Regions from separate parts of the Arthrobacter sp. DNA4 genome, predicted to be linked through region 2. Evidence: predicted binding sites of a transcription regulator. Region 2 holds the regulator's gene; each other region holds the start of a gene.

What was found. Region 2 encodes HrcA, which represses chaperone genes, less so after heat shock. Its sites were predicted from a motif close to TTNGCACTCGNNNNNNNCGAGTGCNAA; they were not measured.
Region 1: groL (chaperonin GroEL) is a predicted target of HrcA. The motif match lies at 852-878, and genes of this name have one in related genera.
Region 3: NMQ03_RS14540 (FmdB family zinc ribbon protein) is a predicted target of HrcA. The motif match lies at 2,042-2,068, and genes of this name have one in related genera.

Annotation. Positions count from the first base shown of each region.
Region 1 is NZ_CP101466.1:875,782-879,050, forward strand. Features, by position in the region: gene NMQ03_RS04140 (ABC transporter substrate-binding protein) at 1-766, shown strand, start outside; gene groL (chaperonin GroEL) at 1,057-2,691, shown strand; gene NMQ03_RS04150 (ABC transporter substrate-binding protein) at 2,793-3,269, opposite strand, start outside.
Region 2 is NZ_CP101466.1:2,448,913-2,452,181, reverse strand. Features, by position in the region: gene NMQ03_RS11270 (DUF4870 domain-containing protein) at 1-391, opposite strand, end outside; gene NMQ03_RS11265 (DUF3097 domain-containing protein) at 511-1,362, opposite strand; gene hrcA (heat-inducible transcriptional repressor HrcA) at 1,534-2,547, shown strand; gene dnaJ (molecular chaperone DnaJ) at 2,636-3,269, shown strand, end outside.
Region 3 is NZ_CP101466.1:3,163,456-3,166,724, reverse strand. Features, by position in the region: gene NMQ03_RS14550 (DUF4011 domain-containing protein) at 1-864, shown strand, start outside; gene NMQ03_RS14545 (Flp pilus assembly protein CpaB) at 876-1,493, opposite strand; gene NMQ03_RS14540 (FmdB family zinc ribbon protein) at 1,714-1,986, opposite strand; partial or broken gene NMQ03_RS14535 (5-formyltetrahydrofolate cyclo-ligase) at 2,098-2,713, opposite strand; gene galU (UTP--glucose-1-phosphate uridylyltransferase GalU) at 2,817-3,269, shown strand, end outside.

The sequences.
Region 1 (3,269 bases), 1.6 Mb from region 2:
CGTGTTGGCAAAACTCGCCAAGGACTCCGGCGCTGCCACCATCGGCGTGCTGTACCAGGAAGGCTCCTACGGCAAGGACCTCTCCGCTGCCGTCACGGACGCTGCGAGAAAGTCCGGACTCACGGTCCTGCCCGGAGCCGGCTTCAAGGACGGTGCCGCCGCCGAAGCCGCGCGCTCCATGGCAAAGGCCAAGCCGGACGCCGTTGTCCTGATTGCCCGCGAGGGCGCGCAGGACGCCCTGGACGGGCTGGACAGCGCCGGCCTCAGCGGTTCACAGATCATCCTCAGCGACGGCGCGTTTGCCCGTTACGGATCCAGGCTCGCCTCCGGGACCCTGGAGGGCGCACGTGCCGTCGTCCCCGGACAGTTGCCCACCGCTGCGTTCCAGGCAAAACTGCTGGCGGTGGACCCTGCCCTCAAGGACCTCTCCTACGCTGCCGAAACCTACGATGCCGTTACGCTGGCGGCCCTCGCCGCAGTACGTGCCCAGGATGACGCCGGACGCTCCATTGCCGCCAACCTGATTGCCGTCTCCGGAGGGGCAGCCGACCCTGGAGCCGGAGTGCCGACCGCCCCATGCTTGAGCTACAAGGAGTGCCTGGACGGCCTTGCTGCCGGCCCGGACATCAACTATGACGGCGAATCGGGCCCGGTGGCCTTCGATGCCAAGGGCGACATCACCACGGCCCTCTTCTCCGTGTACACCTTCGGACCCGACAACAACCCCGCCCTGTCGGGCCGGGAGACAGCCGGACACTCCGGCTGATCGCCCTGGGCGAAGCCGCTGCTTCCCGCAGGGCATCAAGCGTCTTTTCGCTTGCACTCTCACCGGGGGAGTGCTAATTATTGACTTAGCACTCTGACGCACCGACTGCTAAAGCAACGCCTGGTTCCGGTAAGCAGCGCACGGCACCGGTCGAGGAGCGAAAGAAACACCTCACTTCAGTGAGATCCCCGCCCGGAGGCATACAGAGGCCGCCGGCAAAGGATCGTCCGTCGCGGGCACTGCAGCGAAGGTTCATTCTTAACGACTGTCCCGAAAGGACTATTGCCGTTATGGCCAAGATCATTGCATTTGATGAAGAGGCACGCCGCGGCCTTGAGCGTGGCCTGAACACCCTCGCCGACGCCGTTAAGGTCACCCTCGGCCCGCGTGGACGCAACGTCGTCCTCGAAAAGAAGTGGGGCGCCCCCACGATCACCAACGATGGTGTTTCCATCGCCAAGGAGATCGAGCTGGACGATCCCTACGAGAAGATCGGCGCAGAGCTGGTCAAGGAAGTTGCCAAGAAGACTGACGACGTTGCCGGTGACGGCACCACCACGGCAACCGTCCTGGCCCAGGCCCTGGTCAAGGAAGGCCTGCGCAACGTTGCCGCCGGCGCCGACCCGCTGTCCCTCAAGCGCGGCATCGAAAAGGCTGTTGAGGCCGTCACCGCCGAGCTGCTGAACTCCGCCAAGGAAATCGAAACCAAGGAAGAGATCGCGGCTACTGCCTCCATCTCCGCCGGTGACGACGAGATCGGCGCCCTCATCGCCGAAGCCCTGGACAAGGTGGGCAAGGAAGGCGTCATCACGGTCGAGGAGTCCAACACCTTCGGCCTGGAGCTGGAACTCACCGAAGGCATGCGCTTCGACAAGGGTTACATCTCCGCCTACTTCGTCACCGACGCTGAGCGCCAGGAAACGGTCCTCGAGGATCCGTACATCCTGATCGTCAACTCCAAGATCTCCAACGTCAAGGAACTGGTTGCTGTCCTGGAAAAGGTCATGCAGTCCAACAAGCCGCTGCTGATCATTGCCGAGGACATCGAGGGCGAGGCCCTCGCCACCCTGATCGTCAACAAGATCCGTGGCACCTTCAAGTCCGTTGCCGTCAAGGCTCCGGGCTTCGGTGACCGCCGCAAGGCCCAGCTGGCCGACATCGCCGTCCTGACCGGCGGCCAGGTCATCTCCGAGGAAGTTGGACTCAAGCTCGAGACCGCCGGCCTCGAACTGCTGGGCCAGGCCCGCAAGGTTGTTGTCACCAAGGACGAGACCACCATCGTCGAAGGTGCCGGCGACGCCGACCAGATCGCCGGCCGCGTCTCCCAGATCCGCGCCGAGATCGAGAACTCCGACTCCGACTACGACCGCGAGAAGCTGCAGGAGCGCCTGGCCAAGCTGGCCGGCGGTGTTGCAGTCATCAAGGCCGGTGCCGCAACCGAGGTCGAGCTCAAGGAACGCAAGCACCGCATCGAGGACGCCGTCCGCAACGCCAAGGCTGCAGTTGAAGAAGGCATCGTCGCCGGTGGCGGCGTGGCCCTGATCCAGGCCGGTGCCAAGGCATTTGCCAACCTGCAGCTGTCCGGCGACGAAGCAACGGGCGCCAACATCGTCCGCGTTGCCATCGACGCTCCGCTGAAGCAGATTGCCTTCAATGCCGGCCTTGAGCCCGGCGTGGTTGTCGACAAGGTCCGCGGCCTGCCCGCAGGCCACGGCCTGAACGCAGCCACCGGCGAGTACGTCGACCTGCTGGCAGCCGGCGTGAACGATCCGGTCAAGGTAACCCGCTCTGCCCTGCAGAACGCGGCCTCCATCGCCGGCCTGTTCCTCACCACCGAAGCTGTTGTGGCTGACAAGCCGGAGAAGGCTTCTGCCCCCGCCGGTGGAGACGACATGGGCGGCATGGGCGGCATGGGCGGCTTCTAAGCCTCCCGGCCGGGACCTGCCCCGACCAGTTACGAAAGTGCGGCCCCCTCTTCGGAGGGGGCCGCACTTTTTTGTCCCGGTGCCAGGATCCTGCCAGGGATTTACTTCCTGGCCGAGTCCAGCATCCCCTGGACTTCCTTCCTAAAGGCGTCCGCCGCGGCCTGGGGGGTCAGCCGGTCATACAGCACTTCATCCGTGTAGCGTTTGATGACGTTCTGGACGCTTCCGGCACCCACGGGAGGGACCGGGGGCGCATCCTTGATGTCCGGCGCAATGTCGTTCAGGAACCCGACCACCGTGGTGTCCGCCGGCTTCAGCGTGGGCGTGATGTCCGCGACGATGTCGCTGTTGGTGGGTACACCCCTGTCCGTCATCAGGATGGCCCCGGCCTCCGGGCTGTTGGTGAGGTAGTTGATGAACTCCGCGGCTTCCTTGGGATGCTTCGAACGGGACGAGGCGGACCAGAACATCGTCGGCTTGTAATACATGCCGTTACTGGCCGCCGCGCCGTCGACGCTCGGAGCGCGCAGCATTTTGATGTTGCTGCCGGTGGTGGCCTCAAGCGATCCAAGTTGGTT
Region 2 (3,269 bases):
TGTACTGGTAGCGGTGCGGCTGGCCCTTGTTGACGTGGATCCCTGCTGCCACGGAGAAGCAGGTGAGCGCCACCCAGATCAGGGTGGCGATGACCGCGAAGATGTTTCCCACATAGGGGATGAACACCAGGATGTTGGCCAGCACAGCGGCGATGGTGGGCGGCAGGCTGAAGTTCAGCGCTTCTTTGGATTCCTGCGCGGTAAATGGCCCGCGGTCACGGAAGATCAGGTAGATCAGCAGCGAGGGGACGCACCCCAGGATCCCGCCGAAATGCGCGAGCGTGGCCCATTGGCGGTCTTCGCTGGCCGTGAGCGGCAGCGCATTGGCGGGGACGCCATGGTACTCGGAGCGGCCCTGGCCGTCCCTGTGATCACGTGCGTTTTCTGCCACAGTCTGTTCCTTCGGAGGTGCAAGTGGTGCTGACTTCATATATGGGCGCGGTGTGCAGCGGCCTTGGGAAAAGGCGCTGCACTACCAAGAATACTGGCTCCCGGGCCGGTGCCCGGCCTTCAGGGAACGGTGAGGAAGTCGATGACTTCCTCAACCCGCCCCAGCAGGGACGCTTCCAGGTCCGCGTACGTACGTACGGCGCCCAGCAGTTTCTGCCATCCCAGGCCGATATCCTCCTTGGTGGCGTGCGGCCAGCCAAAGGCCTTCAGGATTCCGGTCTTCCAGTCCTGTCCGCGGGGCACGACCGGCCATTTGTCAATGCCCAGGACAGCGGGGCGGATCGCCTGCCAGACGTCCACATAGGGGTGGCCGACGATCAGGACATTTCCGGCCGCGCCGGGGGATGCCATGACGGCGTCGGCTATGCGGGACTCCTTGGAGTCAGGGACGAGGTGGTCCACGAGCACGCCGAGGCGACGGCCCGGACCGGGTTTGAAGGCGGCAACTGCGGCGGCGAGGTCGTCAATGCCGTGCAGGGGTTCGACGACGATGCCTTCCACCCGGAGGTCGTCTCCCCAGACCTTTTCCACCAGTTCGGCGTCGTGCTTGCCCTCCACCCAGATGCGGCTTGCCTTGGCGACCTGGGCCCGCTGGCCGGAGACCCGGACGGAGCCTGAGGCTGTCCTGCCGGCGGCGGGGCCGGCGGCTGCCGGCCGGGCGGCGGGAGGCATCAGCCGGATGGGCCGGCCCTCAAGGAGGAAACCGAAGCCGAGCTTGAAGGACCGGGACTTCCCGCGGCGGTCCTCCAGGGCCACGACGTGCATGCCGCCGGACTTTTCCACCCGGGTGACGGCGCCGACCCAGCCTGACTGGACATCCTCGAGCACCATGCCCCGCTCCACCGGAACCTCGGGCAATTCCGCCTTGGCCGGGGCGGAAATGCCGCGGGGCCCCCAGTTTTGGTAATCCATGGATTCGATCCGCCTAGCGCTAGGTCCTCCGCACCGGAATTTCGCCCGGAGCGGTACCAATGCTAACAACGGGCCGAGGCATAATAGACTGTTAGCACTTAGGCATGTCGAGTGCTAACACTGGTGGCACCTGGCGGGGTATGCGCCCCGGACCATGGATGGAGGTGGAGAGTGAGCGAGCCACGCAAACTGGAAGTGCTGCGGGCCATCGTGGAGGACTACGTCCACTCCCGCGAACCGGTCGGGTCAAAGGCCCTGGTCGAGCGGCATCATCTGGGCGTTTCCAGCGCAACCATCCGCAATGACATGGCGGCCCTTGAAGACGAGGGATTGATCACGGCCCCGCACACCAGTGCAGGGCGAATTCCCACGGACAAGGGCTACCGGCTCTTTGTCGACCAGATCTCGGCAGTCAAGCCCCTGTCGGCAGCGGAGCGCCGGGCCATCCAGTCCCTCCTGGAAGGCGCAGACGACCTCGACGACGTCCTGGACCGCACCGTCCGGCTGCTGTCGCAGCTGACCAACCAGGTGGCTGTGGTCCAGTATCCGCACCTCAGCAAGGCACTGGTGCGCCACATCGAGTTCGTGCTCCTGGCCCCCCGCAAGGTGCTGGTGGTGCTGATTGCCAACAGCGGCAAGGTGGAGCAGCGGGTCATCGACGTCGGCCAGGACCTTGGCGACGACGCACTGGCCGCGCTCCGTACCCGCTTCCTTGCCGCGCTGGCCGGAACTCCGCTAAGCCAGCTGGCCAAGGCGCTCCCCGCCGTCGTAGCCGGAACTGCGCACGGCCAGCGCCAGGCCGCGCACGCGCTGGCGCATGGACTGGACGGCCTGGCACAAAACACCAGGGAGGACCGGATGGTCATGGCCGGAACGGCGAACCTGGCCAGGTCCAACGTGGATTTCCCCCTCAGCATCGGCCCCGTGCTCGAGGCACTGGAGGAGCAGGTGGTGATGCTGCGGCTCCTGAGCGAAATGGCCCAGGACCACCGGGGAGTGGCCGTCAGTATCGGAAGGGAAAACCCTTATGACGGCCTTGCCGAAGCCTCCGTGGTGGCCACCGGCTACGGCCCGGACAGCGCCGCGAAGGTAGGGATCCTCGGCCCAACCAGGATGGACTATCCCACCACCATGGCCGCCGTCAGGGCTGTGGCCCGCTACCTTTCCAGGATTTTGGGGCCCTGACTCTTCGCCGCCGGAGCCTTTTCGGGACCGGACCACAGAGCGGGGCCGCCCACACTGAACGCAGTACAACAAGGAAGAGATACGAACTTTGAGCAGCCACTATGACGTCCTTGGAGTCTCACCCGAAGCTACGGGCGAAGAGATCAAAAAGGCCTACCGCAAACTGGCCCGCACCCTTCACCCGGACGTAAACCCCGGTGCGGACGCTTCAGAACGCTTCAAGGCAGTAACTCACGCCTACGAGGTCCTCTCCGACCCCCAAAAGCGGAGGATCTACGACACCACGGGCAACGAGAACGGCACGGACAACGGCTTCGGCGGTGCCGGTTACGCAGGCCAGGGCTTCGCATTCCAGGACATCTTCGACACCTTCTTCGGCGCCGGGGGCACCTCCGGCCCGGCTTCCCGCGTCCGCCGCGGCCAGGACGCCCTCATCAGCGTCCGGATCGACCTTCGCGACGCCGTGTTCGGCGTGAACAAGAAGCTCGAAGTGGACACTGCCGTGGTCTGCCCCACCTGTGACGGATCCTGCTGCCGGCCCGGCACCCACCCGGAGCGCTGCGACATCTGCGGCGGCAGCGGCCAGGTCCAGCGGGCCGTGCGCTCCATCCTGGGCCAGGTCATGACGGCCGCCCCCTGCGGCACCTGCGAAGGCTTCGGCACGGTCATCAAGGATCCCTGCAACGAATGCAGCGGCCAGGGCCGTATCCGCAGCCGGCGGG
Region 3 (3,269 bases), 710 kb from region 2:
TACGCGCTGCTGGACCGGGAACTTTCCGGCAACACGGATCTTGGCACCCCCGCGTCCCGCGCCGCCGCCAGCGAACAGGCGCTTGGCGCGGACCCGTTGGTGGCGGACCTGGGCGACCGGCTGCGTGCCCGGGGCGCAAGGGTCTGGCACCAATACGACGGGGCAATCGATGTAGTGGCAGCCGCCGACCCCCTGAATACCATGGGCCAGGAGGACTCCGAGATTCCGCGGCCTGTGGCCATCGAGTCCGACGGCACTGCGCAGTACCGCACCATGAGCGTGCGTGAACGCAGCAGGCTGCGTCCGCAACTGCTGGAACGCCTTGGCTGGCGGTACATGCCGCTGTGGACCATCGAAGTGTTCACGGACCCGTCGTCCTGCGCAGACCGCATTGCAGGCTATCTGGGCCTGGAGAACATGGTGCTGCCGGGAAGGACCCACCAGTCTGTGGGCTTCCTTGACGACGACGTTGACCAGGCGCTCAATGGAATTGACGCCGCGCCGTCCGCCGGAGTTTCCTACCTGCCCGGGGATCCCGGCACAGGCCGGAACGGTGACAGCGGAAACCAGGAAGCGGGATCCATGACCGAGGAAAAGAAACCTGCACACGGCAGGCTTGAGGAAGACGGCCGCGAGGAAGACATGCGCCAGGACAAGATCCAGGACGGGCAGGCAGAAACAGTTACCGGCGGGGACGTTCCTGCAGGCCCGGCCGAAACGGGTCCGGCGACCCGGACGGTAACAGGCGGCGCTGAAGAGATCCTCCCGAGCAAGGCCGCAGAGGACGACGCCCGCAACTGGGGTGACCGTGAGGATGACCACGACACGTGGTTGAAGGAACAGAAGCCGCCGCACTGGGGCTGACCGCCACAAGGTTACGGCGGCCCGACCAGGACGAAGAACAGCCGGCCTTGGGTTGACGCTCCGGCCAGGCGTAATGCTTGTTCGGCGGTGGCTGCCACCACGATCAGTCCGTCCGTCTCCGTGGTGCCCAGCCACTGGCCGCTCTGGCCGCCCTTGTTGGAGGTCCACAGTACGGGGACTGCCGACGCCAGCACCTCCGACGGGCCCTGCTGGTCGAACCCGTTGGCTGATGTGAGCACAACGTTGACCAGCTGTCCGGGGGAGACCAGCTGAATCGACGAGGCATCCGCCATCCGCAGTGGAACTGCGGCTGAACCGGGCGGCGTACCTGCCAGGAGCCCGGGACCCACCAGCTGGGCATCGGTGAGGAGCTGGCCCTTGCGCATGGGTGCGGCGAGCTGTTTGCCGGTGGCGGCGGCGTCATCCCGGAGGAAGCCGTCGGCCACCATGCCAGGGGGCACCTGGACTCGGACCACGTCCGCGTCCGATACGGCGGTACCGGCAGGAAGATCCCGGGTAGCGGCCAGGGCCGTGGCGGTGGAGAGCGGGGCAGGAGTGAGCTGCTGGACGGCGATCGCGGCAGCTGCGCACAACAACAGTGCAGCGGCGAGCCGGCGGTTTCGGCTCAACCAAGCGGCAACACGCGCGGCCAGTGGGCGGTTCCTGGGGCTGCGGCCAGCCCCTGCAGGGCCCGAAGAATACCGGAGGGCGGCGCGGCGGCGGGGAAGTAAGGGCATGCGCCCACGCTAACTCCGGGCGCACGCGCAAGGGGGCCGGGATGAGGCCTATGTGGACAAAAGCGGCCGGACGCTGGAAAGCGCCGGCCGCCGTCGTGAAGTCTGTGCCGGACTAGCTCGCGGCGGCTGCGGGCGCCGGCGCGGCGGGGGCAGCAGCAGGCGCGGCCGGAGCCGCGGCGGGCGCGGGGGAAACCGAGCTGCCCTTGGAATCGCGGGAGTCCGTGCGGTAGAAACCGGAGCCCTTGAAGACGACACCGACGCTGTTGAACTTCTTACGCAGCGTCCCCTCGCATTCAGGGCAGGACGTCAGGCTGCTGTCCGAGAACGACTGGACGATGTCGAAGGCGTGGCCGCAATCCTTGCAGGCGTAAGCATATGTTGGCACTGGTGCTCCTCCTCTTGGGCAAACGAGAGGTCCCGTGCTGCCACCTGGTAAACCATTAGCAGTCGCAGGGCCTGAGTGCTAATTCTATCACTGTGCACGGAACGCCCGTGCTCAGGCGCCACCCGCCAGGGGCCGGTACCCGGAAGGAACCAGGACGGCCGGGACCGGACGGTCGAACTCCTCGGCCGGGATCCGTCCGGCGGGCAGCAATTCATCGTCGTAGATAACAGCGGCCAGCGGAATTTCCTTCCCGGCCGTAGCGAGGTGCCCCAGGAACTTGTCGTAGTAGCCGCCGCCCTGGCCAATCCTGTTGCTTACCAGGTCCACGGCTGTGGCGGGAATGAAAAGCACAGCGGCGTCGCCGGCGGTTTCGGGCCCATGCCGGTGCCCCGCAGGTTCCAGGATGGGCGCGTACCTGCTGCGCTCGAAGCCGGTGTCCGGAGTCCAGAACACCCAGCTCAACTCCCTGGCCGGTTCGCACACCGGAAGCAGGACCTGGTGGCCGCTGCGGTGCAGGGCGTTGATCAGCGGCAGGGTGGGTGGTTCCTGCCCCACGCCAAGGTATACGCAGGCTATCCCGGGACGGCCTTGCGTCACCGATCCAGCCCAGGCTTCCCCATGGGTGGCCAGGGCCTGAAGCTTCCAGTTGTGCCGGCATCAGGCCTGCCCGCCGGTGCCGGTGGGCGGCCCGGATCCTGTCCTTGACAGCGTTAGTCTCCTGCAGCATGTTGTCCTCCCTGAAGCCCGGTGTTCCGCGGCGTTGAAGCCCCGTGCCGGCGTTCGGTGCCGGGGGTTACTGAAATACTTGACGCTGACGTTAGATTAGTCCGGTGAACACCAGTAATCCCAGAGTCCGCAAAGTCGTCATTCCCGCAGCGGGCCTGGGCACCAGGTTCCTGCCTGCCACCAAGGCCATGCCCAAGGAAATGCTTCCCGTCGTGGACAAGCCTGCCATCCAGTATGTGGTGGAGGAAGCCGTCCACGTGGGCCTCAACGACCTGCTGATGATTACCGGCCGCAACAAACGCGCCCTCGAAGACCACTTCGACAGGGTGCCATCCCTCGAATCGACCCTCGAGGACAAGGGCGATACGGAAAAGCTTGCGTCCATCCAGGCCGCGAGCCAGCTGGGTGACATCCACTACGTCCGGCAGGGCGATCCCCACGGCCTGGGGCATGCCGTCCTCCGGGCGAAGCAGCACGTGGGCGATGAAGCCTTCGCGGTGCTGCTGGGCGACGACCTCATCGATGCCCGCGACGAACTCCTCAGCATCATGATTGAC